2 regions of the Streptomyces sp. NPDC091281 genome follow, and region 1 is predicted to be linked to the other one. Evidence: riboswitches for the same ligand, from Rfam matches in the RefSeq annotation. Region 1 holds a riboswitch; the other holds the start of a gene.
What was found. Region 1 has a riboswitch for glycine ahead of gcvP (aminomethyl-transferring glycine dehydrogenase). Riboswitches for the same ligand answer to the same signal wherever they lie in the genome.
Positions count from the first base shown of each region.

Region 2: another riboswitch for glycine. It lies ahead of gcvT (glycine cleavage system aminomethyltransferase GcvT); the one in region 1 lies ahead of gcvP (aminomethyl-transferring glycine dehydrogenase).

Region 1 is NZ_JBIVUY010000014.1:272,117-286,692, forward strand. It holds gene kdpA (potassium-transporting ATPase subunit KdpA) at 1-1,554, opposite strand, end outside; gene kdpF (K(+)-transporting ATPase subunit F) at 1,563-1,652, opposite strand; gene ACIQPQ_RS31865 (amino acid transporter) at 2,139-4,109, shown strand; gene ACIQPQ_RS31870 (hypothetical protein) at 4,271-4,810, shown strand; gene ACIQPQ_RS31875 (molybdopterin-binding protein) at 4,892-5,284, shown strand; gene ACIQPQ_RS31880 (molybdopterin-binding protein) at 5,380-5,838, shown strand; gene gcvP (aminomethyl-transferring glycine dehydrogenase) at 5,893-8,778, opposite strand; glycine riboswitch at 8,954-9,049, opposite strand; gene ACIQPQ_RS31890 (PRC-barrel domain-containing protein) at 9,165-9,536, shown strand; partial or broken gene ACIQPQ_RS31895 (DNA polymerase IV) at 9,458-11,045, opposite strand; gene ACIQPQ_RS31900 (MerR family transcriptional regulator) at 11,152-11,838, opposite strand; gene ACIQPQ_RS31905 (bifunctional nuclease family protein) at 12,170-12,643, opposite strand; gene ACIQPQ_RS31910 (MerR family transcriptional regulator) at 12,739-13,476, opposite strand; gene ACIQPQ_RS31915 (FHA domain-containing protein) at 13,516-14,400, opposite strand; gene ACIQPQ_RS31920 (DUF881 domain-containing protein) at 14,483-14,576, opposite strand, start outside.
Region 2 is NZ_JBIVUY010000002.1:845,333-859,908, forward strand. It holds gene ACIQPQ_RS08265 (hypothetical protein) at 1-569, shown strand, start outside; gene ACIQPQ_RS08270 (BTAD domain-containing putative transcriptional regulator) at 635-4,009, shown strand; gene ACIQPQ_RS08275 (BTAD domain-containing putative transcriptional regulator) at 4,004-4,798, opposite strand; gene ACIQPQ_RS08280 (L-serine ammonia-lyase) at 4,928-6,295, opposite strand; gene glyA (serine hydroxymethyltransferase) at 6,422-7,684, opposite strand; gene gcvH (glycine cleavage system protein GcvH) at 7,699-8,076, opposite strand; gene gcvT (glycine cleavage system aminomethyltransferase GcvT) at 8,210-9,328, opposite strand; glycine riboswitch at 9,558-9,679, opposite strand; gene ACIQPQ_RS08300 (AAA family ATPase) at 9,857-10,525, shown strand; gene ACIQPQ_RS08305 (enhanced serine sensitivity protein SseB) at 10,702-11,496, shown strand; gene ACIQPQ_RS08310 (enhanced serine sensitivity protein SseB C-terminal domain-containing protein) at 11,598-12,395, shown strand; gene ACIQPQ_RS08315 (ABC transporter permease) at 12,799-13,806, shown strand; gene ACIQPQ_RS08320 (ABC transporter substrate-binding protein) at 13,872-14,576, shown strand, end outside.

The sequences.
Region 1 (14,576 bases):
GGTGCGCAGGGTGCCGGCGGTGGCGGGGACGGGCCGCTGTCCGGCGAGCGAACCGGCGAGCGCCAGCACGAACACCATCGGCAGGAACCGGCCGAGCAGCATGGCCAGGCCGAGGGTGCTGTTGAACCACTGGGTGTCCGCGTTGAGCCCGGCGAAGGCGGAGCCGTTGTTGTTGGCGGCGGACGTGTAGGCGTAGAGGATCTCGGAGAAGCCGTGCGCGCCGGAGTTGGTCATCGAGTGGCCCGGTGTGGGCAGTGCCATGGCCGCCGCCGTGAAGACCAGGACGAGCGCCGGGGTGACGAGGATGTAGCAGGCGGCGAGCTTGATCTCGCGGGTGCCGATCTTCTTGCCCAGGTACTCGGGGGTGCGGCCGACCATCAGACCGGCGATGAACACCGCGATGACGGCCATGATGAGCATGCCGTAGAGGCCGGAGCCGGTGCCGCCGGGGGCGATCTCGCCCAGCATCATGCCGAGCATGGTGATGCCGCCGCCGAGGCCGGTGAAGGAGGAGTGGAAGGAGTCCACCGCGCCGGTGGAGGTGAGCGTGGTCGACACCGCGAAGATCGACGAGGCGCCGACGCCGAAGCGGACCTCCTTGCCCTCGGTGGCGCCGCCCGCGATCTGGAGGGCGGTGCCGTGGTGGGCGAACTCGGTCCACATCATCAGGGCGACGAAGCCGAGCCAGATGGTCGCCATGGTGGCGAGGATGGCGTAGCCCTGCCGTACCGAGCCGACCATCAGGCCGAAGGTCCGGGTCAGCGCGAACGGGATCACCAGCAGGAGGAAGATCTCGAAGAGGTTGGTGAAGGGCGTCGGGTTCTCGAAGGGGTGGGCGGAGTTGGCGTTGAAGTAGCCGCCGCCGTTGGTGCCCAGCTCCTTGATGACCTCCTGGGAGGCGACCGCGCCGCCGTTCCACTGCTGGGTGCCGCCCGTGAACTGGCCGACCTCGTGGATGCCGGAGAAGTTCTGGATCACTCCGCAGGCGACCAGGACGACGGCGCCGACGACGGCCAGCGGCACCAGCAGCCGGACCACTCCGCGCACCAGGTCGGCCCAGAAGTTGCCCAGCTCGCCGGTGCGCGCGCGGGCGAAGCCCCGCACCAGGGCCACGGCCACGGCGATGCCGACGGCCGCGGAGACGAAGTTCTGCACGGCGAGCCCGGCGGTCTGCACGACGTGGCCCATGGCCTGCTCGCCGTAGTAGGACTGCCAGTTGGTGTTGGTGACGAAGGAGACGGCCGTGTTGAAGGCCTGGTCCGGGTCGATCGACCGGAAGCCCAGCGACAGCGGCAGGACGCCCTGGAGGCGCTGGAGGAGGTAGAGGAAGAGGATGCCGGCCCCGGAGAAGGCGAGGACGCCGCGCAGATACGCGGTCCAGCCCATCCGGGTGTCGGGGTCGGCGCCGATGCCTTTGTAGATCCACCGCTCGACCCGCCAGTGCCGGTCGGAGGAGTAGACCTTGGCCATGTACGTGCCGAGGGGGACGTAGGCGAGTGCCAGCGCGCCGATCAGGGCGAGCAGTTGCAGTACGCCCGCGAGTACGGGACCCATGTCGGTGCTCAGAACCTCTCCGGGAAGATCAGGGCGAGGACGAGATAGCCCAGCAGGGCGACGGCCACGATCAGGCCGACGACGTTCTCGGCGGTCACAGCTTCGTCACCCCCTTGGCGACGAGGGCCACCAGCGCGAGAGCCGCGATCGTGGTGACGACGAAGGCCAGGTCGGCCATCGTGAGCTCCTGGAGTAGAGGTCGGTTCGGGTCGGTCGTCCGGTCGGTTTCGGCCGGACCGGACGGCTTCGAGGAAACAGCCCTCCTGACCGGATTCGACCGCTGTTGACGACTCCCTGACGCCGCCCCGCCCGCCCTTGACGGCTCCCATACGCCGCGAGGCCCCCCGCGCCGCCGAGGGGCCCGTACGGCGCAATCCCGCTCCCCCACCTGCTCAGGGGTGTCCTCGCAGGCCGCCGCGCCGGTCTTGACGCAACCCTGACGCCCCCGGCCCGCCCGGACCGGGGCCCGCGGCGCACGCCCCGCATACGCTGGGCCCGTCGCCCTCGGGACGGCCGGGACCCCGCCGCGGCCACCCCGTCCCCCACGCGCGGGGCGCGTCCCCAGGAGCCTCAGGAGCACGTCGATGGCCCTCACCCAGCCGCCACCGCAGCCACCGCCACCGCCGAGCCGCCTGCGCACCTGGATGCTGGAGGGCGCCTCCGACATGGGCCGGCCCGGCGGCATCGAGGGCCCGCACGCCGCGCCGCAGCCGCCCGACCGGGGCCGCCGCTGGTACCGCGTGATGTGCCTGACCGGCGTCGACTACTTCTCCACCCTCGGCTACCAGCCCGGCATCGCCGCCCTCGCCGCCGGTCTGCTGTCCCCGCTCGCCACCGTCGTCCTGGTGGTCGTCACCCTGGCCGGGGCGCTGCCGGTCTACCGCCGGGTCGCCGAGGAGAGCCCGCACGGCGCGGGTTCGATCGGCATGCTGGAGCGGCTGCTGTCGTTCTGGCAGGGCAAGCTGTTCGTCCTCACCCTGCTCGGCTTCGCCGCCACCGACTTCCTGATCACCATCACCCTGTCCGCGGCGGACGCCTCCACCCACCTCATCGAGAACCCCCACCTCACCGGCGCGCTGGAGGACCGCCAGGTCCTGATCACGCTGATCCTGGTGGCGCTGCTCGGCGCGGTGTTCCTCAAGGGCTTCCAGGAGGCCGTGGGCATCGCGGTCGTCCTGGTCGGGGTGTACCTCGCGCTGAACGCCGTCGTCGTGGTGACGGGCCTGGCGCACGTGGCGACCGAGGGGCACGTCGTCACCGACTGGACGACCGCGCTGACCGCCGAGCACGGCAACGTCCTCGCGATGGTCGGCGTGGCCCTGATCGTCTTCCCGAAGCTCGCGCTCGGCCTCTCCGGCTTCGAGACCGGCGTGGCCGTCATGCCGCACGTCAAGGGCGACCCCGGCGACACCGAGGACCGCCCCGCGGGCCGCATCCGGGACACGAAGAAGCTGCTCACCACGGCCGCCCTGATCATGAGCTGCTTCCTGATCACCACCAGTTTCATCACCACCCTGCTCATCCCGGAGAAGGAGTTCGAGCCCGGCGGCGCGGCCAACGGCCGCGCCCTGGCCTACCTGGCGCACGAGTACCTCGGCAACGCCTTCGGCACGGTCTACGACGTCTCCACCATCGCCATCCTGTGGTTCGCGGGCGCCTCCGCGATGGCGGGCCTGCTCAACCTGATGCCGCGCTACCTGCCCCGCTACGGCATGGCCCCGCACTGGGCCCGCGCGGTCCGGCCGATGGTCATCGTCTTCACGCTGATCGCGTTCCTGGTCACCTGGATCTTCGACGCCGACGTCGACGCCCAGGGCGGCGCCTACGCGACCGGCGTGCTGGTGCTGATCAGCTCCGCCGCGATCGCCGTGACCATCGCCGCCCACAAGGCGGGGCAACGGCGCCGGCGGGCCGGGTTCGCCGTCATCTCGGTGGTGTTCCTCTACACGACGGTCGTCAACGTCGTCGAACGCCCCGAGGGCGTCAAGATCGGCGCCTGCTTCATCGCGGGCATCATGCTCGTGTCGTTCCTCTCCCGGCTGGCCCGCGCCTTCGAACTGCGCGTGACGAGCGTGACGCTGGACCCGTTGGCGCAGCGGTTCGTCCGGGACATGGCCAGCCGCAAGATCCGGCTCATCGCCAACCAGCCCGACGCCCGCGACCTGGCCGAGTACCGCGCCAAGATCGAGCAGATCCGGCAGGACAACGACATCCCCGGCCAGGAGGACTTCGTCTTCGTGGAGGTCACGGTCCTCGACCCGTCCGAGTTCGAGGCGGGTCTGACGGTGCGCGGGGAGGTCCTGCACGGCCGCTACCGCGTCCTGACCCTGGAGTCCTCCTCGGTCCCCAACGCCCTCGCCGCGCTCCTGCTGCACATCCGGGACTCCACCCACTGCATCCCGCACATCTACTTCGAGTGGACCGAGGGCAACCCCTTCGCCAATTTCCTGCGCTTCTTCCTGTTCGGCCACGGCGAGGTCGCCCCGGTCACCCGCGAGGTCCTCCGCAAGGCCGAACCGGACCGCGCCCGCCGCCCCCGCGTCCACACCGGCTGACGGGCCGACGGGCCGCCTGGGCTGCCGCGCTGACACGGGCTCACTCACGGGAGCGCCGCCCCACCGTGTCGCCGTAAGAACCCCGTCAACCCGGCCCCGCCCGGCGTCAGAGGCCCGTCAACGGCCCTTCCGGCGCCGGGCGGGCGGCCTACGGTCGAAGCATGTCCCCCTTGGCACCCACGCGACCGGTCGCCCACCGGCAGCGCCGCCCCACCGACCGGCACCGGCGCTCCGAGGCCCGCCTCGCGACCGGCTGCGCGCTCGGCTTCGGCGCGCTCACCTTCCTGATCGACTGGGACGCCCGCACACTCACCCTCCCGCGCGGACTGCTGTGGACGGCCCTGTCCGCCGCGCTGTTCCTCGTCCTCCTGCCGCCCCGGCTCACCGTCGCCCACGGCCTGCTCACGGCACGCGGCCCGCTCCGGCGGCGCGTGGTCCGCACCGACGCGCTGCGGTCCGTGCACCAGTACCCCGGTGTCTCCGCCCACGTGGTCCTGCGCGACACCGACGGACACCGCCTGGAACTCGACCCCCGCGCCCTGGTCGGCAACCCCCTGCTCTGGCACGAGCTGGACACCGGCGCCCGCCGCTCCCAGGCACGGGGCACCCTCACCGAGGGCACGGCCGTACTGGAACGGCTCCGCCACGAGATCGACGACACGATCCTCCGCGACCTGACGGACCCGCCCCGGCACCCCTGACCCGGCCCACCGGCCTCACCCCCGCCCAGGCGGTACCTCCCCCGTCTCCCCGAGTCCCCGCCTGCGCCTATCGTGATCGGCATGCAGTCCTACACCATCGGCCAGGCGGCGCGCCTGCTCGGCGTGAGCCCCGACACCGCCCGCCGCTGGGCGGACGCGGGCCGGGTCGCGACCCACCGCGACGACACCGGACGACGTCTGATCCACGGCACCGACCTCGCCGCGTTCTCCGTGGAGCTGGCCGGGACCCCCGCGGGCGACGAGCCCGCCACCACCTCGGTCCGCAACGCGTTCCCCGGCATCGTCACCGCGATCAAGCTCGGTGACGTGGCCGCCCAGGTCGAGATCCAGGCGGGCCCGCACCGCCTCGTCTCGCTCCTCACCCGCGAGGCGGTGGAGGAACTCGGCCTGGAGGTCGGCATGGAGGCCACCGCCCGCGTCAAGGCGACGAACGTCCACATCGACCGCACCTGACCGCCGGAGACACGGGCACCACCGGAACCGGCACGAGCACCCAGCGGACCGCACATAACGGTCATAACACCCGGCAAGCTCTACGGTGAGTGCCCATGACCCCGAGCACCCCCGGCACCCCGGAACACGCCGCGTCCACCCTGTCCATCCGCAACCGCCTCCCCGGCACCGTCACGGCCGTCGTACCGGGTGAGGTGATGGCGGTCGTCACCGTCAGGCTCACCTCCGGCGAGACCCTGACCGCCGCGATCACCCGCGAGGCGGTCACCGACCTCGCCCTCGCCGAGGGCAGCGCCGTGCACGCGCTGGTGAAGTCGACGGAGGTCGCCCTCGCCACCGGCCCGGTCAAGGGCCTCTCGATCCGCAACCGGCTCCCCGGCACCGTCACGGCCGTGACCACCGGCGGTGCGATGGCCTCGGTGAAGCTGACCGCCGGGGGCGGCGAGCTGACCTCCGTGATCACCCGGGAGGCGGTCACCGACCTCGGTCTCGCCCCCGGCTCCGCGGTCGTCGCGCTGATCAAGTCCACCGAGGTCTCGGTCGCGACCCCCTGACACGGCGAGGGGCCCCCGCCCTTCCCGGACAGGGGCCCCCTCGGCGCACGGCGATCAGTCCTCGTACGCGTCCAGCGGCGGGCAGGAGCAGACCAGGTTGCGGTCGCCGAACGCCTGGTCGATCCGGCGGACCGGCGGCCAGTACTTCTCGGCGGCGGACACCCCGGCCGGGAACACGGCCTCCTCGCGGGTGTACGCGTGCTCCCACTCCCCGCCGAGCGCGGCGGCGGTGTGCGGGGCGCGGGCGAGCGGGTTGTCCTCGGCGGGCCAGACGCCCGAGCCGACCTTCTCGATCTCGGCACGGATGGCGATCATCGCCTCGCAGAAACGGTCCAGCTCGGCCAGGTCCTCGGACTCGGTCGGCTCGATCATCAGCGTGCCCGCCACCGGGAACGACATGGTCGGCGCGTGGAAGCCGTAGTCGATGAGGCGCTTCGCCACGTCGTCCACGGTGACGCCGGTCGCCTTGGTGAGCGGCCGCAGGTCGATGATGCACTCGTGCGCGACGAGCCCGCCGGGGCCGGTGTAGAGCACGGGGTAGTGCGGCTCCAGCCGCTTGGCGACGTAGTTGGCGGAGAGCACGGCCACCTGCGTGGCGCGCTTCAGGCCCTCGCCGCCCATGAGGCGCACGTACGACCAGGAGATCGGCAGGATGCCCGCGGACCCCCACGGCGCGGCCGAGATCGGGCCCACGCCGGTCTCCGGTCCGGCGGACGGCTGGAGCGGGTGGTTGGGCAGGTACGGCGCGAGGTGCGAACGGACGGCCACCGGGCCGACGCCGGGACCGCCGCCGCCGTGCGGGATGCAGAACGTCTTGTGCAGGTTCAGGTGGGAGACGTCGCCGCCGAAGTGGCCCGGCTTGGCGAGCCCGACCAGGGCGTTGAGGTTGGCGCCGTCGACGTAGACCTGGCCGCCCGCCTCGTGGACCTGGGCGCAGATGTCGGCGACGTGCTCCTCGAACACGCCGTGCGTCGACGGGTAGGTGATCATCAGCACGGCCAGCTCGTCGCGGTGCTGCTCGATCTTCGCCCGCAGGTCGTCCACGTCGATCTCGCCGTCCTCGGCGGTCTTCACGACGACGACCTTCATCCCGGCCATCACGGCGCTGGCCGCGTTGGTGCCGTGCGCGGAGGACGGGATGAGGCAGACGGTGCGCTGCTCGTCGCCGTTGGCGCGGTGGTAGCCGCGGACCGCGAGCAGTCCGGCGAACTCGCCCTGGGAGCCGGCGTTCGGCTGGAGGGAGACCTTGTCGTAGCCGGTGACCTCGGCGAGCCGGTCCTCCAGCTCGTGGATGAGCGTGAGGTAGCCCTCGGCCTGCTCGGCGGGCGCGAAGGGGTGCAGCTGACCGAACTCGGGCCAGGTGACCGGCTCCATCTCGGTGGTCGCGTTGAGCTTCATGGTGCAGGAGCCGAGCGGGATCATGCCGCGGTCGAGCGCGTAGTCCCGGTCGGCGAGGCGGCGCAGGTAGCGCAGCATGGCCGTCTCGGAGCGGTGCTGGTGGAAGACGGGGTGGGTGAGGACCTCGTCGGAGCGCAGCAGCGCGGCGGGCAGCGCGTCGGCGGTCGCGGCGTCGAGCGCCTCGATGTCACCCTCGACGCCGAAGGCGTTCCAGACGGCCGTGAGCTGGTCGCGTCCGGTGGTCTCGTCGCAGGCGACGGAGACGTGGTCGGCGTCCACGCGGTACAGGTTGACGCCGTGGTCGCGGGCCGCGGCGACGACCTCGTCGGCCCGGCCGGGCACCCGCAGGGTCAGCGTGTCGAAGTAGGCGCCGTGCACGACCTCGACGCCGCCCGCGGTGAGCCCGGCGGCGAGGATCGCGGCGTAGCGGTGGGTGCGGCGGGCGATCGCGCGCAGCCCGTCGGGCCCGTGGTAGACGGCGTACATGCCCGCCATGACGGCGAGGAGGACCTGCGCGGTACAGATGTTGCTGGTGGCCTTCTCCCGGCGGATGTGCTGCTCCCGCGTCTGGAGCGCGAGCCGGTAGGCGCGGTTGCCGTCGGCGTCGACGGAGACGCCGACGAGGCGGCCGGGGAGGCTGCGGGCGAACTTCTCGTGGACGGCCATGTATCCGGCGTGCGGCCCGCCGAAGCCCATGGGCACGCCGAACCGCTGGGTGGTGCCCACCGCGATGTCCGCGCCCAGCTCGCCGGGCGAGGTGAGCAGCGTCAGCGCGAGCAGGTCGGCGGCGACGGTGACCAGCGCGCCCAGCCCGTGCGCCTGCTCCACGACGGCCTTGATGTCGCGGACGGCCCCGGAGGCGCCGGGGTACTGGATCAGGACGCCGTTGATCTCGCGGGCGGCGAGGTCGGCGGGGATGCCGTCGGTGAGGTCGGCGACGACGACCTCGACGCCGGTCGGTTCGGCGCGGGTGCGGATCACGGCGACGGTCTGCGGCAGGGCGTCCGCGTCGACGAGGAAGAGGCCCTTCTTGTTCTTGCCCATGCGCCGGGACAGCGCCATCGCCTCGGCGGCGGCGGTCCCCTCGTCCAGCAGGGAGGCGCCGGAGGTCGGCAGGCCGGTGAGGTCGGCGACCATGGTCTGGAAGTTGAGCAGCGCCTCCAGGCGGCCCTGCGAGATCTCCGGCTGGTAGGGCGTGTACGCCGTGTACCAGGCCGGGTTCTCCATGACGTTCCGCAGGATCACCGGCGGGGTGAAGGTCCCGTGGTAGCCGAGGCCGATCATGGGGGCCAGGACCTGGTTGCGGTCGGCCAGGGACCGCAGCTCGGCCAGCACCTCGGCCTCGGTGCGCGCGCCCGGCAGGTCCAGCGCGTCGGCGTTCTTGATGACCTCGGGGACGGCGGCGGCGGTCAGCTCGTCCAGGGAGCCGTATCCGACCTGCGCGAGCATCTTGGCCCGCGCCTCCTGGTCGGGCCCGATGTGGCGCTGCTCGAAGGGGATGCCCTGTTCGAGTACGGAGAGCGGTGTGCGAGGGGCGGTCATTGCGGAGGCCTCCTGGTCTGACGCGACCTTCGAGGGGTACCACTGGCGCGGGTACCCGGACGGCCTCCCCCTCTGTCATCTCAACCTGAGAGTTTCACCGGCCGCCCGCGGGCACCCGGCTTTCACCGTCGGTGAGAGCGGGGGCTTGCGCCACCGCTCTGCTTTCCAGAGTGACCTCGTCCGTGCGGTACGTGGGCCTGAGAGATTCCGGGGAGGATTTGCTCCTTCGGCGCCTCCGATGGTGTCCGGAGGACTCTCCCGCACGGGGTCAGCAGCCGCTGCCAGACTACCAGCGAGGTCAACGGGGCCTCTTTCGAGTGGCCGCGGTCTCCATTGTGCTCTTTTGTAGTGCTTACAGGTGAGTGGCGAGCGAGTGGGAGGGCTCCGTGCAGACCGACATCGATCCGCGCAGTCTGATCGGCCGCAAGGCGTTCGACCGCAACGGCACCAAGATCGGCACCGTCGACGAGGTCTACCTCGACGACGCGACCGGCGTGCCGGAGTGGGCGGCCATACGCACGGGCCTGTTCAGCCGGGACGCGTTCGTCCCGCTGGAGCCCAGCGAACTCGTCGAGGGCACGCTCCGCATCCCGTTCGAACGGGCCCTGATCAAGGACGCCCCGGACTTCGGCGTGGGCCGCCACCTCTCCCCCGAGCAGGAACTCCAGCTCTACCACCACTACGGCCTCGACGTATCCGCCCCTCCCGCGCTGCCGGACCACGACTTCGGCAAGCTGGCGGGCACGGACGACAGCTGAGCGCGGACCACCAGAACGCCCGCTCCTTCCCCGCGCGCCTGTAGCCGCGGGCCTGCCTCACGCCCCGTGCGCGCTGCCCTGACCGGACCGGGCGGCGGGCCCCGCGGCGTCCCGCGCCGTCTCCGCCGGGTCCAGCGCCCGCGCCTGCGGCGGGTCGCCCTCCTGGGCGTCCGGTCTTCGCCGCACCAGCGGCAGCGGGTCGGCCGCCGCCAGTTCCGGATCGTCGACCCGGAAGGTCCGCACCCGCCCGACCTCCGACTGCGGCGTCTCGAACCGCACGGTGACCCGCCCCAGGCCGCTGCCCTGCACCCACCCGTGCCCCAGTCCGGCATGGCGTACGTCGTGGCCGGGCCGCCACCGGTGCTCGGGCGGCACCGCCTCCTCCGGGGCGGGCAGGTCGGGCAGCGCCTCCTCCGCGCCGCCGTCCCCGCGGTCCTCGGCGGCCTGCGCGAACAGGTCCTCCTGCGTGAAGTCGGCGAGCCCGCTCACCCCGACGCCGAGCAGCCGGACCCCGCCGGTGGTGTCCACGGAGTCCAGCAGCCGCTGCGCCGCCTCCCGCACCACCGCGGGGTCGTCGGTGGGCCCGCGCAGGGTCTCGGAGCGGGTGAGGGTGGAGAAGTCGTAGCGCCGGACCTTGAGCACGATGGTCCGGCCGGACAGACCGGCGTCGCGCAGTCTGCGTACGCACCGGTCCGCCAGCCGCCGTACCTCCAGCTCGACCCGGACCCGGTCGTGGATGTCGACGTCGTAGGTGTCCTCGACGGAGACCGACTTGGTCTCGCGCTCGGCCACCACGGGCCGGTCGTCGCGGGCCAGCGCCATCGCGTACAGGGCGTGCCCGTGGGCCTTGCCGAGCAGCCGGACCAGCTCGTCCTCGCCCGCCTCCGCCATGTCGTCGACGGTGGTGATGCCCGCGCGGCGCAGGTGGTCGCCGGTGGCGGGGCCGACCCCGGGCAGGGTGCGCACCGGCATCGGGGCGAGCAGCCCCCGCTCGGTGCCCGGGTCGATCAGCACCAGGCCGTCCGGCTTGGCCTGCTCGGAGGCGATCTTGGCGAGCATCTTGGAGGCGGCGAGGCCCACCGACCCGGTGAGCCCCGTGACCTGCCGTATGTCCGCGCGCAGCCGGACGCCGGTAAGCCGCGCCGACTCGGTGTCCCAGGCCGCCCCACCGGCTTCCAGGTCCACGAACGCCTCGTCCAGGCTGAGCGGCTCCACCAGCGGCGACAAGGCCCGCAGCAGGCCCATGACCTGCTCGCTGATCGAGCGGTAGAACGCGAAGCGGGGCACGAGGTAGGCGGCGTTCGGCGCCAGCCGGCGGGCCTGGGCCATCGGCATCGCCGAGTGCACTCCGAAGACCCGCGCCTCGTAGGAGGCGGTCGCCACCACCCCGCGGGGCCCGAGGCCGCCCACCACGACGGCCTTCCCGCGCAGACTCGGCTTGGACGCCTGCTCCGCCTGGGCGAAGAAGGCGTCCATGTCGAGATGCAGGACGGTGGGCGCGTTTCTCACATCTCCGATGCTGCACCACACCACTGACAACGCGGTCACACGGCGACGCACCACGCCGGGCGGGAGACGGAACGCTCCGGAACGGTCCGGAGTGCCGGGAGGAGCGTCAGACCGCCCGGTTGCGGCGGCGCGCGAGTTCGTCGGCCGGGTTGGGCCCGACGAGTGTCTCGCCGGTGTCGACGCGCTCGCCGTGCAGCTGGGACAGGGCGCCCTCGACGTCCCGCCAGACCACGCCCACGGCGATCCCGAAGATGCCCTGACCGCCCTGGAGCAGTGCGTGGACCTCGTCCGGCGAGGTGCACTCGTAGACCGTGGCGCCGTCGCTCATCAGCGTCATGCGCTCCAGATCGCTGAACCCGCGCTCCCGCAGGTGCTGCACGGCGGTGCGGATGTTCTGGAGGGACACCCCGGTGTCGAGGAACCGCTTGACGATCTTCAGGACGACGACGTCCCGGAAGCTGTAGAGGCGCTGGGTTCCGGACCCGTACGCGGGCCGCACGCTCGGCTCGACGAGCCCGGTGCGCGCCCAGTAGTCCAACTGGCGGTAGGTGATCCCGGCGGCCGCGCAGGCCGTGGGACCCCGGTATCCGATCTCCTCGGACGCGCCGGGCGCCGCCGCCCCGCCGGCGTCCGGCGCGGACGCCGGGCGCTGCGGAGCGGGTTCGGCCGCGGTGCTGTGCTGGGGATAGGCACCCCCCGCACGCAGCCGTGAGCCAGGGGATGCGTACGGACCGCTTCCCCCGACACCGAGTCCGGGGGCACCCCCCGCCGTACCGTCGCCGCTGCTTCTCACGCCGACCTCCGTCCTTGACCTGCCTTGTCGACGGTAGGCAGTCACCAGGGGTGCGTCAACGATCGCCACACTCGCCACGCCGGGTGATAATCACCCAAGGAGTGGTTTCCCGCACCCCACTGCGGGGAAAGGCTAGCCGAATGCGCTCGGTGAGGGTCGCAGGACGCTCTCACACGCCGCTGGCAATTGCCGCGGCACGCGGCCCACGAAGTCCCTCGCACCGCCGCCACCGACCGGGCTGCCGACCTGTCAGCGGCCCTCCGTGCCTGGCCCACCGGTGGCCGACGCTCCGGTTCACCGGAGTCCTGACGGCCAGGCCCTGACGGCCGCTCTACTGGTTGCTGGTGCCGAAGTCCTCCGGCGAGATCTGGTCGAGGAACTCGCGGAACTTCTCCACCTCGTCCTCCTGCTCGTCCGGGATGGCGATCCCCGCGTCGTCCAGCACCGTGTCGCTGCCGTAGATGGGCGTGCCCGTGCGCAGCGCCAGCGCTATGGCGTCGGACGGGCGCGCGCTCACCTCGACCCCGCTGGCGAAGACCAGCTCCGCGTAGAAGACCCCTTCGCGCAGGTCGGTGATGCGCACTTCGCTGAGCTCCTGGCCGACGGCCTCCAGCACGTCCTTGAACAGGTCGTGGGTCAGCGGCCGCGCCGGAGCCATGCCCTGCTGGGCGAAGGCGATCGCGGTCGCCTCGCCGGGCCCGATCCAGATGGGGAGGTAGCGGTCGCCTCCCACTTCACGCAGCAGCACGATCGGTTGGTTGGAGGGCATCTCGACCCGGACACCTACGACATCGAGCTCGTTCACACAGCAACCCTAGGCCGTGCTCGGGACGTTTGGGTAGTCGGGCTGGGAACGGGTGACCGAAGCGGGGACCCTCGCCGCTGCCCCGGAGGTCCCTCTCAGGGCAGGCGGACGCCCAGCGCGGACCGCACGAGCGCCGCGTGCAGCCGCACCGCGAGGTCGGCCAGCTCCTTGGCGCGGGCCTCGGCGTGTGCCCTGGTCTGGGGGTTGCGGTGCCGTCTCAGCGGGGCCACCACCTGGTCGACGAGACCCGCCTCCCGGTCGGCCGCGGCCTTCATGACCCGCAGATGCCGGGGCTCGATCCCGAAGCGGCCCAGCTCGGCGACGAGCGCGACGACGGTGGCCGCCTCGGCGTCGTACACCCCCTCCGCCAATGGGGCGACGAGGCCGTACGACTCCCACTCGCGGAGTTCGTCCTCGTCGATCCCGGCGGCGGCCAGCAGCTCGGCGCGGCCGATGCGGGCGGCGGTCGGGGCCTCGGAGGGTTCGGGGACGGGTTCGCCGTCCCGCTGGCGGCCCACCGTGGGCAGGGGCGCCGCCTCGCCGCGCTCCATGGCGTCCAGGTGCTCCCGGATCACCTTGAGCGGCAGATAGTGGTCGCGCTGCATCCGCAGGACGTGACCCAGGCGCTCCACGTCCCGCGCGCTGAACTTGCGGTACCCCGACGGGGTCCGCTGCGGCTCGACGAGCCCCTCCGACTCCAGGAAGCGGATCTTGGAGATGGTCACTTCGGGGAACTCGTCGCGCAGCACGTTGAGCACCGTGCCGATGCTCATCGGATCACCGTCCAGGGCGGCGGTGCCGGGTCCGGCACCGCCCCTCGGTGTGCGCAGCATGGGCCTTCCCTCGGGGTTCCCCCGGACGGGTCCGGGGGGTCAGTAGCCTCGCTGGCTCGCGTAGAAGACCAGCCGGTACTTGCCGATCTGCACCTCGTCGCCGTTCGACAGCGGGACCTCGTCGATCCGCTCCCGGTTGACGTACGTGCCGTTCAGGCTGCCGACGTCGGCGACCGTGAACGAGCCGTCCTGGGCGCGGCGGAACTCCACGTGGCGCCGGGAGACGGTGACGTCGTCCAGGAAGATGTCGCTCTGCGGGTGCCGGCCGGCCGTCGTCAGGTCGCCGTCCAGCAGGAAGCGGCTGCCCGAGTTGGGACCCCGGCGCACCACCAGCAGGGCGGAGCCCAGCGGCAGCGCGTCGACCGCGGCCTGCGCCTCGGGAGAGAGCGACGGCAACTGGGTCTGGCCGGTGACCTCGGAGTCGTAGGCCTCCAGGCCGGAGATGGAGATCGTGGAGGTCGTCTCCGACGCGCGCTCCGGCGTCAGACCGGGCCTCAGCGGCGCGCCGCAGTTGGAGCAGAAGCGGCTGTTCTCCGCGTTGCGGTTACCGCACCTCGTACACACCAGGGCTGACATAGGGGAAAACCCTCCACCCGTACTTGAGGTTGACGGTTGTCCGAAACCTATGCCGCCGGGCTGCGCAGGGTCAACCGACGCCCCGCCCTGGCCTCCGGAAATGTCGCCGCCCGGACCGGGTACCTGGTCCCGGAACAGCGGTCGCTGGCCTTCCGCGTCGGGCTGGGCGCGGTGGCGGGCCGTCGCGTTCTCCCCGCTCTCTCGCGCGCTCTTGCCGAACAACTTCGCAAACAACTTCACGGGCGATTCCCCTTGACCGAAACAGACCCGCCCGTGGGGCAGGACGAACCCTGACTGATTACACCGGCCGAGCCGGACACCTTCACAACGTCCGTATCCGCCAGACAGTTTCCACCACGCACCACCCGATCGGTGCGCCGACCCCCCGCAACCTCATGCCCCTGCCCGACGGCCGCCATGCACCGTCGGTTCACCGGGACGACGACCGAGCGTAGTCAGGCTGCTTCGCTGCCCGCAAGGCATCCACGACGATCTTGGTGGATCGCTCGACGACCACGGTGGCC
Region 2 (14,576 bases), on a different contig from region 1:
TGTACCTGTCAGGGATCGCCCTCGACGCGGCGATCTGGGGGTGCTGCATCGTGGCCCGCTTCCTGGGCTCCGACGTCGCTCTGCTGCCCGTGATCGCGATGACCTTGGTGGCCGCACTCGCGCATCAGTGCTTCGTGTTCATGCGGACGGACCTCTACTTCGTCGTCCAGGACCTGACAGGCTGCCGGAACCTCTACGCGGACACGGGCCGCTACCTGCGTCACCTCGCGGCGAGACTGCGCGGACGACGTGGGCCGAACCCCCTACGTTCTCTCCGGCCCGCCGAACGGCGTTTCCTCCAGGCCTACGCGCTGGGCACGCTCGCGGGAACCGTCATCTGCGTGTTCATCGGCCTTCGCCTCCTCACCGAGGTCACCTTGCCGCTGATCACGCGCTCCCTCGAGCAGATCGTGCGTGGCGCCGATCCGTGGGGCCGCCTGGACGCTGTAGTGACCGTTCTCGTCCTGGCCGGTCTGCAAGGAACGTGGGTGTGTCTGTGGTGGCGTCGCCACGCGGGACGGGCGCGACGAGCGTGGCACGCAGGGCGGCGGCGCTTCCGGACGGACTGAGCCACTGTTCCCGCCGTCGGAAGACCAAGATTGCCCGCCTGCCGACGGTGGTCTACGTTCTTCGAATGCCCAGCCCCCTTCCTCGATTTCGCCTGCTCGGACCTCTGGAGATCGAGATCGACAGGCGTAAGACGGCTCTCACGGGACGCCAACGCGCCCTCTGCGCGGTGCTGTTGCTCCACGCGGACCATGTGGTGTCTGTCGACCGCATGATCCGGAGCATGTGGGGTGAGCAACGGCCCGGCGCGTCCGAGGCACGGGTCCGAGCCCTGGTCGCCGAGGTACGCCGAGCCTTCGGAGCCGCGGGAAGCGGACTGCTGGTGACACAGCGGCCGGGCTACGTGCTACGCGTGGCACCCGCCGAAGTCGACGTCCATCTCTTCGAGCAGAGACTCGGGGACGCTGCCCGGTCCGCGGCCCACGGAGACTGGGCGGAGGCGTATCGCTGTCACGACGCGGCACTCACACTGTGGCGAGGCGATCCCCTCCCGGACCTGCCTGCGATGGAGGCGGAGCGCCGCCGTCTGACCGAGCTGTACGTCGCGGCCCGGGAAGGCAGGGCGGAGGCCGACATGGAACTCGGTCGGTACCGCCCGGCGGTCGCCGAACTGATCCGGCTCACGTCGGACCATCCGCTGCGTGAGCGACCGCACGCGTTGCTGATGCACGTGCTGCAACGGGACGGACGGACAGCGGACGCGCTCGCTGTGTACACCGAGTTGCGGCGGCGCATGGTCGACGAACTCGGAGTGGAACCGTCGGACGAGATCGCCTCCCTGCACCAGAGGCTGCTGCGCGGTGACGTCGGTCCGCAGCCGTCACCAGGGCCCGGACGAGGTCTGCCTCCGGAACACCTACAGGTTCCCCGGCAGCTCCCCCGCGGGCCCCGGCGCTTCGTCGGCCGCAACGCGCAGCTACGCCTGCTTGACGCCGGCCGACGCCAAGGCGAGGAACTCACCTTGGTGGTGGGGCCGGCCGGGGTGGGGAAGACGGCGCTGGCCCTGCACTGGGCCCACCGGATCGCGGGCGACTTCCCGGACGGTCAGCTCTTCCTGGACATGCGGGGGTTCGACGACGCCGAGCCGATGACACCGCAGGAGGCGCTCCCTCTCCTGTTGCAGGGCCTGGGATGTGCCTCCCGTGACATCCCGCTCCGATGGGAGGCCCAGGCGGCGCTGTACCGCACGGTCCTGGCGGAGCGCCGCATCCTGGTCGTCCTCGACGACGTGGCCGACGCGTCGTACGTCCGGGATCTGCTTCCCGCTTCGAACGGTTCGCTCACGCTGGTGACCAGCCGTCACCGACTCAATGGACTCGTCACTCTGGACGGGGCGTTCCGGGTCTCCTGCGATGTCCTCGACAGCGGGGAGGCCCTGGAGCTGATCAGCTCCGCGGTGGGCGCCGACGCGGTCGAGGCCGACCAGGAATCCGCGACCCGGCTGGTGGAACTCTGCGACCGACTGCCGCTCGCGCTCTGCGTCGCCAGTTCCTGGATCGGTGACCGGCCGGGCAGCATCCGGGACTACGTGAGCGATCTCGCCGAACGCGGGCGCCTGGCGCGACTCCATGTGGAGGGCGAGGAGAGCGTGGCGGTCCGAGCCGCGCTGGACCTCTCGTACACCGGGCTGCCTGCCGAGGCGAAGCGCGCGTTCCGTCTCCTCGGCCTGGTCGCTGGAACAGGGCGCTCGTCCGCCGCTGCCGCCGCCGCTGCCGGGATCGACGAGCCGCGCATGTCCGACCTGCTGCGCCTGGCGCACCGTGTGCACCTGCTGCGGGACGCCGGGGGCGGGCGCTCGACCTGGCACGACCTGGTGCACGAGTACGCCAGGGACCGTGCGGTCGCGGAGGATGCGGAGCTCGAGCGGCGAGCCGCGGTCCTGCGCGTCCTGGACCACTACTTGCAGAGTGTCGTCAACGTGGCGCGTGTGTGCGGCTTCCATGTTCCGTGGGCGTGCCCCCCTCCCGTCGAGCGGTCGGTGCCACGGGAGTTCGGTACGCAGGAGGACGCCTACGCCTGGTTCGCATCCGAATGGGAGGACATCGCCGCCGCGATCACGCACGCGGCGGAACATGGTCCCTCACGTTTCGCGTGGCAACTCGTGGACGCCCTGTTGGATCTGTTCCATCATCGCCGCCCGATGTCGGACTGGATACGCTTGGCCACGGTCGCACGGGAGGCCGCCGAACGGAGCGGAGACCTCCAGGGCCAGTCCGCGATGAAGTGCTCCACAGGGAACGCCAGATGGCGGAACGGGGACCTGAAGGGGGCTCTGTCGGAGTACGAGGAGGCGGAGATCCTGGCACGGCGGGCCGGGTGGCTGTTCGGAGAGGCCGCCGCCCTCCAGGGACGGGGAGTCACCCTCAAGATCCTCGGCAAACCCCAGGAGGTACCACCGCTCTACCGCCGGTGCCTCGACATCTACCGGCAGCTCGGCGTGACCAAGAGCACGGAGATCATGCTCATCAATCTGGCCTCCCTCTACCACTGCCTGGGGCGTCTGCCCGAGGCGGAGCACGCGGTCACCGAGGCGCTGTTGTCGCTGGTCGGTGAGAGCGGACGTCACACGCACTCGATGGCCCTGGTGAACCTCGCGCTCGTCCTGCAGCAGCAGGCGCGCTTCGCCGAGGCGCTGGACGCGCTGTGGAAGTGCTTCCTCGTCTCGCGCGACTCCGGATCGGTCTACGGGGAGGCGGTGGCGCTGGAAACCCTGGGGCGGGTGTTCACCGATGCCGGTCACAGCGACCGCGCGATCCAGGCGTACGAGGATGCGCTCGAACTGTCCCGGCGGGTGGGCAACCGCAACTGCGAGGTGGACTCGCTGGTCGGCCTGGCCGTGGTGAAGGTCCGTATCAGCCGACCGGACGACGCCGACCGGCACCTCGACGACGCCCGCGACATCGCGGAGCGGACGGGCCATCGGACGGGGCTCGTGGAGATGCTGCTCGCGCAGGCCACGGTGTGCTGCACACGGGGCGCGTACGCGGACGCGATCCGGCACCTGGAGCATGCCGCACAGTTGGCGGTCGAAGGCACCCCCCTCGCCCTGCCGCACATTCGTACGCTCACCGCGTTGGCCCTGCTGGAGGCCGGTGCGGTGACTGATGCTCTTCGGGAGGCGGACAAGGCGGTGGCCCAGGCCGATGACTCGGGTCAACGACTCGCTCTGGCCAGGGCGTTGATGGCGAGAGCGGACGCCGGAGACAGGGCCGGTGACGTTCGCCCCGCCATGGCCGATCGGGAGAGGGCCCATATCTTGTTCGAGGAGATTCACGTCCCGGACGGTCCTTTTCGGACAGACCTTCCATGGGAGTCCGAACGCCACGTGCAGCGGCGACGGCGGCGCTACCCGACGCTGCCCTCCGACGCCGACTCGCGCTGCGACCTGTACCTGGTCACCTATTTCGAGGGCTTCGAGGTGGGCAACCGGACAAGCTCATGAGCTCATGAGATCGAGCACCCCGCGATCGGGTCGCAGGCTCTCGCTCCTGCACAGGATGCGCTCGTGCAGGCTCCGGAGTTGAGGACCCGGCTCGTCGCCGAGCAGATCGATCATCAGTGCCCGGGTCGCCTGATAGCACCGCAGGGCCTCTTCCTGTCGTCCGCTGCGATGAAGGGCGAGCATGAGCAGGCCGACGACGTGTTCGTCGAGAGGGTGATGTGCGGCCAGTGCGTGGAGCGGCGCGACGCACTCGTCGGAGCGGCCAAGTTGCAGGATCAGCTCGGCTCGGCCGACCACCGCGTCCCGATGCTCGTGGTGGAGCGTCAGGCGGGCCGCCGCAGCCCACGCCGTCGTCATGTTGGACAGCGGCTCTCCGCGCCACAGCGCGAGTGCCTCGCCGTAGAGCGCCAGGGCCCGCTCCGCCTCGTTGCGGCGTCGGGCGACCTTGGCCTGTGTGACCAGGTGCCGGAACCGTGAGGTGTCGACGACGTCCTCGTCGACAGCCAGTACGTACCCTCCGTGTCGTCTGATCAGTTCGCCTCCGGGCCCTCCGCTGTCCGTGACGCAGCGCAGTGCCTTTCTGAGCCGGGTGGCCAGCGTGTAGAGCGCATTGCGCGGATGCTCCGGCAACTGCGTCTCCCAGAGGCGCTCGATCACCTCCGCGTCGGCGGTGAATGCGCTGGGTGTCCAGGCCGTGGCAGCCAGCAGCAACCCGACTCCGTTGGACATGGAAACCCTGCTTCCGGAAGCAGTGTGTACCTCGATGTAGCCCAGCAACTGAATGTTCATGCCACTTCCCCGTTGATCTTCTGCCCGTGCTCCTTCCACGGTGCAGTCGACCTGTTCGGAAACTGCATGGATCACGCATGGGCGTCGATCAGCGGGCCGCCACGTGTCGTGCACGCGGCGGCGGCAGCCTCAGCACTCGATGATGTTCACAGCCAACCCACCCCGAGCCGTCTCCTTGTACTTGACCGACATGTCCGCCCCCGTGTCCTTCATCGTCTTGATGACCTTGTCGAGGGAGACCTTGTGGGAGCCGTCGCCGCGCATGGCCATGCGGGCGGCGGTGACGGCCTTGACCGCGGCCATGCCGTTGCGTTCGATGCAGGGGATCTGGACGAGGCCGCCGACGGGGTCGCAGGTGAGGCCGAGGTTGTGTTCCATGCCGATCTCGGCCGCGTTCTCGACCTGTTCGGGGGAGCCGCCGAGGACTTCGGCGAGGGCGCCCGCGGCCATCGAGCAGGCCGAGCCGACCTCGCCCTGGCAGCCGACCTCCGCGCCGGAGATGGAGGCGTTCTCCTTGAAGAGCATGCCGATGGCGCCCGCGGCGAGCAGGAAGCGGACCACGCCCTCCTCGTCGGCGCCGGGGACGAAGTTGACGTAGTAGTGCAGGACGGCGGGGATGATGCCGGCGGCGCCGTTGGTGGGGGCGGTGACGACCCGGCCGCCGGCCGCGTTCTCCTCGTTGACGGCCATCGCGTAGAGGGTGATCCACTCCATGGAGAGGGCCAACGGGTTGCCCTCCGCCCGCAGTTGACGGGCCGTCATGGCGGCGCGGCGGCGGACCCGCAGGCCGCCCGGCAGGATGCCCTCGCGGGACATGCCGCGCGTCACGCACGCCTGCATCACCCGCCAGATCTCCAGCAGGCCGTCACGGATCTCGTCCTCGGTGCGCCAGGCCCGCTCGTTCTCCAGCATCAGCGAGGAGATCGACAGGCCGGTCTCCTTCGTCAGCCGCAGCAGTTCGTCGCCGGTGCGGAACGGGTACTTCAGCGGGGTGTCGTCCAGCTTGATCCGGTCCGCGCCGACCGCGTCCTCGTCGACGACGAACCCGCCGCCGACCGAGTAGTACGTCTTCGCCAGCACCTCGGCGCCCGCGGCGTCGTACGCCCAGATCGTCATGCCGTTGGCGTGGTACGGCAGCGCCTTGCGGCGGTGCAGCACCATGTCGTCGTCGAAGGAGAACGGGATCTCGTGCGTGCCGAGCAGGCTGATCCGCCCCGACTCCTTGATCCGCTCGACGCGCTCGTCCGCGGACTCGACGTCGACCGTGCGCGGGGAGTCGCCCTCCAGGCCGAGCAGCACCGCCTTGGGGGTGCCGTGCCCGTGGCCGGTGGCGCCGAGGGAGCCGTACAGCTCGGTGCGGACGGCCGCGACCGAGTCGAGCAGCTCCTCGTTGCGCAGCCGCCGGGCGAACATACGGGCCGCCCGCATCGGCCCCACGGTGTGGGAGCTGGACGGGCCGATACCGATCGAGAACAGGTCGAAGACCGAGATGGCCACGGGAACTCCTGGGGGGTGCGGGGTGGTGCGGGGGTCTCCCGCCGGGGCCGCCCCGCCCACTCTCACGAGTGTGCGGGACGACCCGGCGAAAAGGGGTACGGCGGGTGTCGCGGGCCGTACGGGGGCCTATCGGCCCAGCGCGGGGTACAGCGGGTGCTTCTCGGCCAGGGCCGTCACACGGGCCTTGAGCGCCTCGACGTCGTACGACGGCTTCAGCGTCTCGGCGATCACGTCCGCGACCTCGGCGAAGTCCTCCGCGGTGAAGCCGCGGGTGGCCAGTGCCGGGGTGCCGATCCGCAGGCCCGAGGTGACCATCGGGGGCCGCGGGTCGTTCGGGACGGCGTTGCGGTTGACGGTGATGCCGACCTCGTGGAGGCGGTCCTCGGCCTGCTGCCCGTCCAGCGCGGACTCCCGCAGGTCGACCAGGAGCAGGTGCACGTCGGTGCCGCCCGACAGGACGTTCACCCCGGCCGCCCGCGCGTCGTCGGCGGTCAGCCGCTCGGCGAGGATGCGCGCGCCCTCGACCGTACGGCGCTGCCGCTCGGCGAAGTCCTCGGAGGCCGCCACCTTGAAGGAGACCGCCTTCGCCGCGATCACGTGCTCCAGGGGGCCGCCCTGGAAGCCCGGGAAGACGGACGAGTTCAGCTTCTTCGCGAACTCCTGCTTGGCCAGGATGATGCCGCCGCGCGGCCCGCCGAGCGTCTTGTGCGTGGTGGAGGTGACCACGTGCGCGTGCTCGACCGGGTTCGGGTGCAGGCCCGCCGCGACCAGACCGGCGAAGTGCGCCATGTCCACCCACAGGTACGCCTCGACCTCGTCGGCGATCCGGCGGAACTCGGCGAAGTCCAGCTGCCGCGGGTACGCCGACCAGCCCGCGATGATCACCTTCGGGCGGTGCTCCTTGGCCAGCCGCTCGACCTCGGCCATGTCGACCAGCCCGGCCGCGTCCACGTGGTAGGCGACCACGTCGAACTGCTTGCCGGAGAAGTTCAGCCGCATCCCGTGGGTGAGGTGGCCGCCGTGCGCCAGGTCCAGGCCGAGGATGGTGTCGCCGGGCTGGGCCAGCGCGAACAGGGCGGCCTGGTTGGCGGAGGCGCCCGAGTGCGGCTGCACGTTGGCGTACTCGGCGCCGAACAGGGTCTTCACCCGGTCGATGGCGATCTGCTCGGACACGTCGACGTGCTCGCAGCCGCCGTAGTAGCGGCGGCCCGGGTAGCCCTCGGCGTACTTGTTGGTCAGGACCGAACCCTGCGCCTCCATGACCGCGAGCGGAGCGAAGTTCTCCGAGGCGATCATCTCCAGCGTGGACTGCTGGCGGCGCAGCTCCGCGTCGACCGCCGCGGCGATCTCCGGGTCCAGCTCGTGCAGGGGCGTGTTCAGGACAGACATGGGTCTACGTCTCCTCAGCCGGCGGTGAAAGCGGAGTACTCGTCGGCGGAGAGCAGGTCGTCCTGCTCGCCCGTGACGCGCACCTTGAACAGCCATCCGCCCTCGAAGGGGGCGGAGTTCGCCAGCGACGGGTCGTCGACGACGTCCTGGTTGATGGCGACGACCTCGCCGTCGACCGGCGAGTACAGCTCGCTGACCGACTTGGTCGACTCCAGCTCGCCACAGGTCTCGCCCGAGGTCAGGGTGTCGCCGACCTCGGGGAGCTGGACGAACACCACGTCGCCGAGCGCGTTCGCCGCGTGCTCCGTGATCCCGACCGTCGCGACGCCGTCCTCGGCGCCCGACAGCCACTCGTGCTCCTTGCTGTACCGCAGCTGCTGGGGGTTGCTCATGGCTCGAATTCTCCTGTACGCGGGGGAGTGCTGGTGAAGGGGATGCTGCCGGTGGACGGGCTGACCTGCGGGGATGTGGGCAGGCTCACGCCGCTGGGCCGCCGGGGGTGGCGGCGGCCTACGGGACCCGCCGCTACTTCTGCCGCTTGTAGAAGGGCAGCGCCACGACCTCGTACGGCTCGTGGGTGCCCCGGATGTCCACGCCGACGCCCGCCGTGCCCGGCGCCGCGTGGGCCGCGTCGACGTACGCGATCGCGATCGGCTTGCCCAGGGTGGGGGAGGGGGCGCCCGAGGTGACCTCGCCGACGGTCTCGCCGCCCGCGACCACCGCGAACCCGGCGCGCGGCACGCGGCGGCCCTCGGCGATCAGGCCGACCAGCACGCGCGGCGGGTTCTCCGCCGAGCGGGCCGCCGCCGCCTCCAGCGCCGTACGGCCGACGAAGTCGCCCTCCTTCTCGAACTTGACCACGCGGCCGAGACCGGCGTCGAAGGGGGTGAGGTCGGTGGTCAGCTCGTGCCCGTACAGCGGCATGCCCGCCTCCAGGCGGAGCGTGTCCCGGCAGGACAGGCCGCAGGGGGTGATGCCGACGCCCGCGCCCGCCTCGGTCAGCGCCGTCCACAGCGCCACCGCGTGCTCGGGCTTCACGAACAGCTCGAAGCCGTCCTCGCCGGTGTAGCCGGTGCGCGCGATGAGCGCCGGGACGCCCGCGACGGTGCCGGGCAGTCCGGCGTAGTACTTGAGGCCGTCGAGGTCGGCGTCGGTCAGCGACTTCAGGATGCCGGGGGACTCGGGGCCCTGGACGGCGAGCAGCGCGTACGCGTCCCGGTCGTCGCGGACCTCGGCGTCGAAACCGGCCGCGCGCGCGGTGAGCGCGTCCAGCACGACCTGCGCGTTCGAGGCGTTCGCGACGACCATGAACTCGGCGTCCGCGAGGCGGTACACGATCAGGTCGTCGAGGATGCCGCCGTTCTCGGCGCAGATCATCGTGTAGCGGGCGCGGCCGACACCGACGGCGGCGATGTTGCCGACCAGCGCGAAGTTCAGCAGGGCCCCGGCGTCGGGGCCGGTCACCGTGATCTCACCCATGTGCGACAGGTCGAACAGACCGGCCCGGGTACGGACCGCGACGTGCTCGTCCCGCTCGGAGCCGTAGCGCAGGGGCATGTCCCAGCCGGCGAAGTCGGTCATCGTCGCGCCCAGCGAGCGGTGCAGGGCGTCGAGGGCGGTGTGACGGAGTGCGGTGCTGCTCATCGGGCGTTCGTCTCCCAGGCGACGGGGGTGTCCCACCCCGCACCGGGAACCGGGCGCGGGGGACGGCGAGGTCGTTCCTCCCCATCTGTCATCGGAACCTGAGAGGTTCGCCCCGATCACGCAGGCGCGCGGCGCGGACCGTCCGGAGACGGCCGGGCTGGTGATCGTGGCTTGCACCTTGGGTGGGACCGCCGCCCGGAGACGGGAGCGGTCCGCTTTTCAGATGTGCCTCGCCCGCGCGGTAACGGGGCCTGAGAGATTCAAGGGAGGGACTTGCTCCTTCGGCGCCCCGGCTCGGCGCCGCCCCGGTTGCCCTGGGTGCGCTGCCGGGAACTCTCCCGCGCGGATTCAAACGGCCGGTATGCAGTTGGCGCCGACATCATTGCACGCCACGACCGATCGCGGCAGGGCGCCATCTGTAACCGGCCTGTGGCGGTACGCGAACAAAAACGGTAGACAGCGCGCATTACCTTCTCTTTACGCTCGACGGGGACAAGACTTGTCTGACCCCAGGGGAGGACGCACACGGTGAACAGGACCACGGCACTCGCGACCGGCTCGGCCCTCGCACTGCCCGCCCAGCCGCAGGCCCCGGCCCGGGAGGCGTGCGGTGAGCGGCCCGCTCCCGTCGTCCGGGACCTGCGCGAGCGCGCCGGACACAGCCCGCACGCCCTGCTCTTCGGACCCCGGGACCTGGTGGTCGTCACCGGACTGCCCGGCAGCGGCAAGTCCACCCTCATGAAGCGCGCGGTCACCGGGACGCGCGTCGACTCCCAGGACACCCGCGACCGCTGGGACGCCCGCATGCCGCGCGCCCTGCCCTACGCCCTCTACCGGCCCCTCGTCCGGCTCGCCCACTACGCCGGTCTGCGGCGCGCGCTGCGCTCCGGCGAGGGCGTCGTCGTGCACGACTGCGGCACCCAGGCCTGGGTCCGCGACTGGCTGGCCCGCGAGGCCCGCCGCCGCGGCGGCACCCTGCACCTCGTCCTCCTCGACGTCACCGCGGGCACCGCCCTGGAAGGCCAGCGCGAACGCGGCCGCGGCGTCTCCCGCTACGCCTTCCTCCGCCACCGCCGCGCCGCCGCCCGCCTCCTCCACGCCGTCCAGAAGGGCCGCCTCCCCCAGGGCTGCGACTCCGCCCTCCTCCTGGACCGCGCGGCGGCGGACACGTTGAAGCGGATCGCGTTCACGGGGTGACGGGGCCTCCGGGGGTGGCGGGTCCTGGGGGAGGGGGCCTCCGAGGTACGTCCCGGCGGCCCGCCGAGGTCCGGCAGCCGCGCCCCCGCCCTGCCACGCACCCCGGCCCCACCGGCGGAGCCGCTAGCCTTGCCGGTGATCCAGTGATCCAGTGGTTTCCAGCAGGCGGTAGGCAGATGGACTTCCCCCCGGCGGACTTTCCCGCGGAGTTTCCGGCGCAGGCGCACCCCCACTCGCACGGCGGGTGGCCCGGCAACGAGCTGGAGGAGGTGCTCTCCGCTTCCTTCAACGTGCCGGGGTCCGGCGGCCGGATCGTCGAGGTGCTCGGCCGGAGCTTCCTGTGGGTGCCGCTGCCCAGCGGCGGCGGCCCGCGCAGCGGCCCGCTGGACCTGCCGACCGTCGAGCTGGACGGCCAGGCGTACGTGCCGGTGTTCAGCTCCGAGGAGCAGCTCCGCCAGGTCGCCGGGCCGCACATGGCGTACACGATCGCCCCGGCCGTCGAGTTCGCGCGCGGGCTGCCCCCGCAGGTGGGCCTCGCGGTGAACCCGGACGGGACGGTCGGGATACCGCTGCCCCCGCCCGCCGTCGCCGAGCTGTGCCGCACCGGCCGCACCCCGCTGGACGGCCCCGCGAGCGGCGGCCGGGTCCGGCTGTACGAGCCGGACTGGCAGGACGACCCGGTCGACCTGCTGTCCGCCGCCGCCGCGGAGTTCGACGCGACCGGCGTCGTGCGGACCGCCCGGCGCTGCCTCGCCGTCGTCGAGACGGCCGACCCCGTGATGTTCGTGGGCGTCGAACTCGCCTCGTGGGAGGGCGACCTGCGGGCCCTGCCGATGGAGGCGCTCGGCCGCGCGCTCGGCGTGGTCCCGGCCCCGTGGCCGGTCAACCTGGTCCTCCTCGACGTCACGGAGGACCCCGTCGCCCGCTGGCTGAAGGAGCACGTCCGCCCCTTCTACACGCGCGCCCCCTGACACCGGCCCGCAACCCCGCACCTCCGGGGGCACCGTTGACGGCGGAGCCACCTAAGCTGGTCTCCCGAACGCGCGGCAACTCCATCGAAGGGGCGGTACAGGTGAGCGCCAGCGGCATCGCGGCCGGGCAGGTCGAGCACATGCTGCGCCAGGTGACCCCCGGGCGCTACGACGCCTACGAGGCACTCCTGCGCGCCCTCGCGACCCCGGCCGGCGGGCGCGTCTGGATGCTGCTCTGGCACGGCCACGCCGGTTCCCCCGACGCCCAGTACGGCACGATGGAGGTCGACGGCCACGGGTACGCGCCCTGCGTCACCTCCGCCCAGGAGCTGTCCGCCAGCGGCTGGAACCGCTCGTACGAGGTGGCCGACGGCCTGGACGTGGCCCGCACCCTCTACCCCGACCACCACGGCCTCTGGCTGAACCCGCACGCCCCGGGCGGCGGTGTCGGCATCCCGTGGCTGGACCTGCGCCGGATCGCGACGGGCCTGGACCGGCAGCCCGCGGGCCCGCTCAGACTCTCCGAACCGGCGATCGACATCGCGCAGTTCTACGCCCTCCTCGCCCAGAACGCCCACCGCACCCCGGCCCTGCGCTCCCTGCGCCGGGCCTGGGTGCAGCCCGCGCTCGGCGCCCCCTACCTCGCCCTCGGCCTCGACGTGTACGACACCTCGCCCCCGGCGGTGGACGCGGTGCGGGCGATGATGCAGCAGTCGATCGGGGCGGTCCCGGAGGGCCTGCCGGTGTCGACGGTCGCGATGAGCGACGACTACGACCCCGTCGTGATGTGGATGCGGGCCCACGCCCGCCCCTTCTACGACCGCGAGGCGCACGCTCCGGCCACCCCCGACCGCGCCCCCGCCTCCGGCTACGGATACCCTCCGGCCGGACGCTACTGACGCTCCACCGGACGACTCGGACGCTCCGCCCGACCGTCCCCGGTACCGTCCCGGTGCTGTCGCGCGACCGTTCCGCAAAGACGCCGAACCGTCCGCGACGTCTCCGCACCGCAGGAGAAGGCACTGATCTTCGCGCGTAGATGAGGGCGTTACGTCCGAATTTGCCGGACTCTGTCCCAACTCGTCCGCGTCCGCCCCCCGTTACCCACCGTCCGGATAACGGAATCCTCCTGAGCGCATCACGTTTGCGCATCCATTCACCGTCAAGTCTGGCAACAGATCGCCGAAGCGTTGAAGACTCCCGCATCGGGGGTGTTTTCGCCCCTGTGTACGACGGACTGATCACGCCGCTACAGCGGCAAGTGTGGGCCGGCTACCGCCGGTTGAGAGGGGTCCCTGCCAGATGACGGCACCATTGCACGAGCCGACCGCGGAAGCGGCCCCGAGCCCGGCCCAGGAAGCGGCGGTGGCCACCGCCGACGCGAAGGCCGTACAGGGCCGTTCCCTGGGTCGGATCGCCTGGGAACGCCTCAAGCGGGACAAGCTCGCCCTGACCGGCGGCGTCGTGGTGCTCTTCCTCGTCCTGATCGCCCTGCTGGCCCCGGTGATCACCGGCCTGCTCGGCCAGGACCCGAACGAGTACCACGAGAACCTCATCGATCCGCTGTTCGGCACGCCCACGGGCTCGCTGGGCGGCATCAGCGGTGAGCACCTGCTCGGTGTCGAGCCGGTCAACGGCCGCGACATCCTCGCCCGCATCCTCTACGGCGCCCGCATCTCCCTGCTGGTCGGCTTCCTGTCGGCCGTCGTCGCCGTGATCCTCGGCACGGTCCTGGGCGTCCTCGCCGGATTCTTCGGCGGCTGGGTCGACTCCCTCATCAGCCGCGTGATGGACGGTCTGCTCGCCTTCCCGCAGCTGCTCTTCATCATCGCCCTGGTCTCGGTCATGCCGAACCACATGCTGGGCCTCACCGGTTCGAGCGTGCGGGTCTTCCTGATGATCGTGGTCATCGGCTTCTTCGGCTGGCCCTACATCGGACGCGTGGTGCGCGGCCAGACCCTCTCGCTCCGCGAGCGCGAGTACGTCGAGGCCGCCCGGTCCCTGGGCGCCGGGCAGCTGTACATCCTCTTCAAGGAGCTGCTGCCCAACCTGGTGGCGCCGATCGTCGTCTACACCACGATGATGATCCCCACCAACATCCTCACCGAGGCGGCGCTGAGCTTCCTGGGCGTCGGCGTCAAGCCGCCCACCGCCTCGTGGGGCCAGATGCTCTCCAGCGCGATCGACTACTACGAGTCCGACCCCATGTACATGGTGGTCCCGGGTGTGGCGATCTTCATCACCGTTCTGGCCTTCAACCTCTTCGGCGACGGCGTGCGGGACGCGCTGGACCCGAAGGGCTCCCGCTGAGCCGTACCCAAGCCTCCCGTGGCACCTGCACGGGGTCTCTCATCAATTCCGGAGGAACCGAGATCGTGACTACCCAACGCACCTCAGGGCGGCGGAAGCAGGCGTTTGCCGCTGCTGCCGCGGTCGCCGCGCTGCTGACCACGGCGGCGTGCGGCGGCGGTTCGGACGACGGCGACAACGGCGGTGGCTCGAAGACCGGTGCCGCCGGCTTCGACGCCGCGAACAACAAGGTCGCCCAGGCCTCGCTGGCCAAGAAGGGCGGCACGCTGAAGTTCGGTGGCGCCCAGGACGCCGACTCGTGGGACACCACGCGCGGCTACTACGGCTTCATGTGGAACTTCTCCCGCTACTACGCCCGCCAGCTGGTCACGAACAAGGCCGAGGCCGGCGCCGCCGGTGCCGAGATCGCCCCGGACCTCGCCACGGACGTCGCCAAGGTCACCGACGACGGCAAGACCTACACGTACACGCTGCGTGACGGCGTCACGTGGGAGGACGGCAAGGCGATCACGTCCAAGGACGTGAAGTACGGCATCGAGCGCGTGTGGGCGCAGGACGTGCTGTCCGGCGGTCCGACGTACCTCAAGGAGGTGCTGGACCCCAAGGGCGAGTACAAGGGCCCCTACAAGGACACCTCCGCCGACAAGCTCGGTCTGAAGTCCATCGAGACCCCGGACGACAAGACCATCGTCTTCAAGCTCCCGCAGGCCAACTCGGACTTCGAGGAGATGCTGGCGCTCGTCTCGGCCTCCCCGGTCCGCCAGGACAAG